DNA from 2 places in the Salirhabdus salicampi genome. Region 1 is predicted to be linked to the other one. Evidence: riboswitches for the same ligand, from Rfam matches in the RefSeq annotation. Region 1 holds a riboswitch; the other holds the start of a gene.

Region 1 (3,432 bases):
AGAGTTATTTGAAGAAATTGAAGAAGTGCTTGGTATTGAATCCACTCCAGTTAACTATCCAATAGGAATGGGACCAACTTTTAAAGGTGTATATGACCGGTTCACGAAAACGATTGAATATTATGGTGAAGATGAGGAAGAGTCAACTTTCGTCAGTGTGGAAAATTATACTGATTTGCGCAAACAGCTAGAAAAGTCTGCTGATGAGGAAACGATAGAAAAGTTAATGGAAGATTTACAGTTATTAGATGAAGCGGGAAATCCCTTTCATCTTGATACTGTGAAAGAAGGGAAACAGACACCTGTCTTTTTTGGGAGTGCTATTTCAAATTTTGGCGTCCCGACATTTTTGCAGCACTTCTTACAAATCGCTCCCTCTCCTTTCCCTAGAGAATCTAGCGCAGGGAAAGTGAATCCGACAGACAAAGTCTTTTCCGGTTTCATTTTTAAAATTCAGGCGAACATGGACCCTTCACACCGGGACCGTATTGCCTTTTTACGAATCTGTTCGGGACAGTATGAAAAAGGAATGTCTACTTGGTTAGAAAGAACAGGAAAGCAGATGAAATTAGCCCAACCTCAGCAGTTTTTTGCTGATAGTCGTGAAGGGGTTGACCATGCTTATGCAGGTGATATTGTTGGTTTATATGACCCAGGTGTATATCAAATAGGGGATACCATATGTGGAACGAAAGAATTGTTTGAATTCGGTGATTTGCCTCAATTTCCACCTGAACATTTTGCTAAAGTTCGCCCTAAAAATGCACTACGTCATAAGCAATATGTGAAAGGAATTCAACAGTTAGCTCAAGAAGGGGCTATCCAAGTATATCGAACTCCGAAATTCGAAGATACAATATTAGGCGCTGTTGGCCAGTTGCAATTTGAAGTGTTTATTTACCGAATGAAGGCGGAATACGGTGTTGACCTTGAAATGGAACGTTTAAGTTATCAATTAGCCCGTTGGGTAAAAGAAGGGGAAATACCGGAAAAAGCATATTATAGTAGTACAAGTATGCTCGTTCATGATTACGTAAAGCGACAAGTGTTGTTGTTCAAAAATGAATTTTCCTTAAATTACTTTCTTCAACAAAATGAAGGGATCACATTGACAGAATCCCCGCCAAAAGATAAGTGATAAAAGACCCTTGGAGAAGAATTCTTCAAGGGCTTTAAAATGAGGCAAAGAAACTCAATACCGTTTGTCACAATTTTGGGGTCATAATCGAAGAAATAATTTTGAATGTTCAGACACGGTCAGATTATCGTGTAAATAGATGTAATAGAATAGTTTTATAGATGATGCAAATTTTAAAAACCTGCATATGATGTGTAATGAGCCGATAGAAAAATAGTGCTCCAGCACCGTTGTAAGGAGTGATTGTGGTGAACAAATTCTTTTCCTTAATCCTTACAATTTTGGAGGTTTTTATAAACGGAAAGAAGGTCATATACGAATTAAATTACGGTAAACACCAAGAAAAAATGTATACGTAACTTGATTAAAACTTAAGACATTTCCTTATGTCTTAAGTTTTTTCTTCGTTTGTTTAGAAGTTGACGTCCTTACATTTTCCAATTAAGATATAAGTTATAATTACATATTGTTGGTGTTAGGTGTTGGTAATATGACTACCACTTAAAAGGGAAGTCCGGTGCAAATCCGGCGCGGTCCCGCCACTGTAAATGGGAGCAACCTAAAATAAAGTCACTGTTGAAAAACGGGAAGACTTTAGGGAGCTATGATCATGAGCCAGGAGACCTGCCTAATACTGCGAACTAATTTCCTTCGGGGTAAAAGGAATTGGTTCACACAGAGCGTGTATTTATGCGATGGGTGAGTCATGCCTTAGTTTCCTAGAAGGAAACTAAGGCTTTTTCTATTTTATATATCTATAGGAGGTAACAGATGATGAAAAATTTAAAGTTTTTATTCTTGTCATTAGTTGCAATCATGATGTTCGCATTAGTGGCATGTGGAAATGAAGCAGATAACGAAAACGTTCAGAACAATGACCACGAGGATGAGGTGCCAAGTTCCGTTACATTAACAGACGATACTGGTACAGAAGTGACGATTGAAGGTGATGTTGATCGTATTATCTCCCTAATTCCTAGTACAACGGAAATGGTCTTTGCATTAGGTTTAGGGGATAAAGTAGTAGGTGTGTCAGAATTTGACAACTTTCCTGCTGAAGTAACTGATATTGAAAAAGTTATCGGCATGGAAGCAGATGTTGAGAAAATTGTGGAACTAGAACCGGACTTAGTCTTAGCAGATATTATAAATGGAGACGCGATAACACAATTAAGAGAACAGGGTTTAACCGTATTTGCGATTGAATCAAATAATTTAGAAGAGGTATTTGAAGATATTACCTCAATCGGTGAGCTGACAGGAGCAAGTGAGAAAGCAGAAGCTGTCGTAAGTGATATGAAAGAAACGCGTGACAACGTAGTTGCAACAATTGAAGGTGTTCCGGCTGACGAACGAAAAACAGTTTATATTGAAACGGGTGAAGGATTTTATTCAATTGGTAGTGGTACGTTCATGGCAAATCTTCTGTCAATAGCTGGCGGTGAAAACATTTTTGCTGATCAAGAAGGCTGGCTACAAGCAAGTGAAGAAAGTGTTTTAGAAGAAAACCCTGATGTTATATTTATTACATACGGTGCTTATATGGATGATGCTGTTGGAAGTGTCTTGAATCGTGCAAACTGGGAAAATATAACAGCAATCCAAGAAGAACAAGTTTATGAACTAACTTCTGACTTGGTAAGTCGCCCAGGACCACGTGTAGTGGAAGGGTTACGTGAAATGGCAGAGTACCTTTATCCAGACCAATTTTAATAGTTAGGACGTAATGATATGGAACAAAGAAATAGGTGGATGGTAACGTTAGCTATTTGGCTACCAATCCTTCTTGGTCTACTAACTTTCACGATTATTGTTTCTGTTTCTATTGGAAGTGCGAATATTGATGTAAAAACCGTTTGGCTTATTTTACTATCTAAAATACCCTTCGTTGGGGGTGTTGTTGATCAAACGTGGAGTTCCACAGTGGAAAAGATTATTATCGATATTCGCATGCCTCGTGTTTTACTAGGGGTGTTAGTAGGAGCGGCGTTAGCATCGGCGGGTACCATTTATCAAGCAGTGTTACGCAACCCTTTAGCAGACCCATTTATATTAGGTGTATCATCGGGGTCTGCTTTAGGGGCTTGTTTAGTCCTCTTATTCGGATGGAAGTTTATCCTTCTCGGAAATTGGACTTTACCTGTCGTAGCGTTTAGTTGTGGAATGATCACATTAGTTATTGTATATTTCCTCGCTAAAGTGAATCGACGTATTCATATAGAAACCTTAATTTTATCTGGGGTGGTTGTTCAAGCTTTTATTGCAGCCGCCCTTTCTTTAATTTTAGCTCTAGC
Region 2 (3,432 bases), on a different contig from region 1:
CCTTCCTGCCTAACCTGTTCTTGCAGTTCAAGCCATCTCTCAGATGAATAACCTCTACGTGTGAAATATTCACCTGTTTCCCATTCGGAATCAGCAAATTTACTGTAACTTCCCTTTTCTTTTGCCAGTTCCATTGATGCTTTTATCGTGTAATAAGAAATATCTTCATATAGGTCGTTTGCATAGTTCACTGCTTCATCTGATTCCCAATAGATCCCTTCTATCGCTAACAAATGATGCCATCCGAATGTCCCTAGACCAACGGCACGATATTTTTTATTCGTAACTTCCGCCTGTCCAACAGGGATTGTATTTAAATCAATAACATTATCGAGCATGCGCACTTGTATTTTCACTAGGCGGTTTAATACATCACCTTTCACCGCTCTTGGTAGGTTAATAGAAGATAGGTTACAAACGACAAAATCCCCTGGTTTTCGGACGATCACTAAGTTCCCTTCTTCGTCCTCGTATTCATTCGTAATCATTGTCGCCGACATATTTTGCGCGATTTCTGTACATAGATTACTACAATAAATAGATGTACGACCTCTTCCAACAACGTGTTTGTTCGGGTTTTGTCGATTCACTTCATCACGATAAAACATGTACGGTGTACCCGTTTCTAATTGGGCTACCATGATACGGGCCATAATATCCATAGCACGATATGTTTTTCTCGGTAATAATGGATGGTTGACTGCTTCTTCATATTTTTGGGTAAATAGCTTTTCATCTTCTTCGTCATAAAAGTCCTCGAGACCTAAAGGATTTCCGTTTTCATCTTTCCATCCCATAAACTGCTTCACTTGGTGCGGACAAAAAGTGTGCCATTCCCCGACACTCCGACCGTTCTCGTCTATTTCTTCCAATTTTCGCATAAATAAATCCGGGATGTTCACACCTGTAAAAATATCGTGTGCTTTTCGTCTTTCATCTCCATTATTCGTCTTTAAATCCAGAAATCCGTTCATAATATCTTTATGAAAGACGTCCAAGTAGATCGCAACTGCTCCTTGGCGTTGTCCTAACTGATCTACACTTACAGCCGTATCATTAATTAATCGAATCCAAGGAACAACTCCTGAGGAATTCCCTTTGAATTTTTTAATATCTGACCCAAGTGCACGAACTTTTCCATAATAAATGCCAATGCCTCCACCATCTTTACTTAAACGGGCTACATCCCAGTTGTTCAAATAAATGCCATCTAATGAATCATCTACTGTGTCGATAAAACATGACGAAAGCTGACCAAAACTTTTCCCTGCATTTGATAATGTCGGAGTAGCCACGGTCATATATAGATTGCTTAATGCCCAGTATGCTTCTTTTACAAGTTCAATACGTTGGCCTTTCGACTCATTTTGCATTAATGTCATTGCAATAATCATGAAACGCTCTTGTGGAAGCTCGTAGATGTTTCCGTCATGATCTTTTGCCAAGTAACGATCAGCTAACAAAAACAATCCAATATAGTTAAATAAAGTGTCATGCTCGGGGTTTATCTCTTTTTGTAACGTATCGATTTCCGACTTACTATATTCATTTAATAGACTAGTAGAATAAATCCCTTTTTCTGTTAACAATTCTATTAATGTGTAAAAATCACCATATTTTCGGGAAGAGTCATATCCCCTACTATGACTAGCTTTTGTGTACAACTCTTGTAAATATAACTGTGCTGCCATATAAGTCCATTCCGGTTGCATCATCCCAATTTTATTTAAGGAATAAAATAACGCTTGCTGTTGCTTTTCTTCGTTAGGTAAATCTTTTAATTTTTCTTTTAATGGGTCGGCATTAATGGAATACTTCTTCGCTGCTTCATCAATTATATGAAACACGTTTCGCCATTCCTGATCCATAATTTTAGACATATATGTACCCCTTCCATCCCTAGTTTTTTACATAAAAAAAACCGCTCAGCATTGAGCGGACAAAACGATAACACAAAGGGGTAAGAAGAGCCCTTTGTCGCCACCGTTTCATCATCCCAATCCCCGAGGAATTCGAAACACACGAAGTTGTGACAGGTCTCCTGACTTGTGTATCGTCCTACTTTGAGTCCTTCCCGTATGAATTATACAGTGGTGATCCTCAGTTCGTCCACACTTACAGTTGCGGGGGCAGTTTCGGATTTCTACCGAATTCCCTATTAAGCCGTAACGGCATCTCAACTCGCGGCAACACTATATATAGTTATGATTTCAATGAAGTTACAATATATTGTGATATAATCTATAAACTAGCATAAAGGAATATTATACTCATTTCAATCTATTTATTATAAAAATTTCATTTCATTCGAAGAATGACTTATGCATTGTAACATAAAAAGTGTTGAATCAAATAGAAAAAAACCACCGGAATAGCCGATGGTTTTCGTTTCACTATTGTAATGCTTTATATGCGTTGACGAATCCGTGTCCATAATGTTCATCATAACCAACTTTACCGAGATCTTCTGTTGTATTTTGTACTAGTGTTTTTAGTTTATATGGATTGACGTCTCCATACTTTACTTTCAACAATGCAGCAACAGCAGACACCTTTGGGGTTGCCATTGAGGTGCCAATATACCATGAATAGCCAGGATATAAATATTTGTAATCCTTAATGGTTCCGTTATCGTTGTATTCATACTCCACAACTGGTACTGAACTCAAGTTGAATTCATCAGCATATAATTGATTTTCTATATATTCATCAACGCGATCTTCTTCAGAATATTGCAAAAATGTTCTATAATCTCCTCCAACACCTGCTACATCAACAAAGCCTGATCCGTAGTTAGAGTATAAAGATAGCTCATCTGTAGGACCAGTTGCCGAAACCGTCACAATATTTGGTACCGAGGCAGGCGTGTAAAAGCTCGCTCCAACAAAATGGTAACCATAATCATCATACAATTCATTTGCAAATTCTGTTACTTCTTTTTTATTCGTTGCATTTAAGGCAGCATTTCCTGCCGCAGCCACAACTAATACCCCTTTGCTATTCGCGTATTGTGCAGCTCTCATATATGCTACATAATCTGCTACATCATTTCCATAGTCATACGTTTCACCTGTGTCTGGATTGGTCCAATATACTTTTCCTTTTACATAAATTCCACCTAAGCTCATCGAAATTACGTCTACCCCATCGTTTGCTGCATCAATCATCGCTTTATTGATCCAGCTGGAATAAGCTCCACCTTCTGCAGCAAATACACGGTATGCCTTAAAGCCTATATGAGGAGCAATCCCTAAAATTTGGCCATTCCCTGCAATATTACCGGCTACATGTGTACCATGTCCATTACGATCCTGTACATCATTTATATCACCAGTTTCCGATTGGTCATAGCCATATAATCCACCAGCTGGAACATAGTTTTTCGAACCAGGTAATAAATTTTTCGTAACGTCCGGATGGTGCAAATCTATA

What was found. Region 1 has a riboswitch for cobalamin ahead of NLW78_RS14890 (ABC transporter substrate-binding protein). Riboswitches for the same ligand answer to the same signal wherever they lie in the genome.
Region 2: linked by a shared signal. The riboswitch ahead of NLW78_RS05065 (ribonucleoside-diphosphate reductase subunit alpha) and the one ahead of NLW78_RS14890 (ABC transporter substrate-binding protein) in region 1 are both predicted to bind cobalamin.

The regions. Positions count from the first base shown of each region.
Region 1 covers NZ_JANBWE010000007.1:27,264-30,695, reverse strand. Annotated here, with positions in the region: gene NLW78_RS14895 (peptide chain release factor 3) at 1-1,138, shown strand, start outside; cobalamin riboswitch at 1,599-1,784, shown strand; gene NLW78_RS14890 (ABC transporter substrate-binding protein) at 1,910-2,851, shown strand; gene NLW78_RS14885 (FecCD family ABC transporter permease) at 2,870-3,432, shown strand, end outside.
Region 2 covers NZ_JANBWE010000001.1:953,254-956,685, reverse strand. Annotated here, with positions in the region: gene NLW78_RS05065 (ribonucleoside-diphosphate reductase subunit alpha) at 1-1,880, opposite strand, end outside; cobalamin riboswitch at 2,015-2,193, opposite strand; gene NLW78_RS05060 (S8 family serine peptidase) at 2,394-3,432, opposite strand, start outside.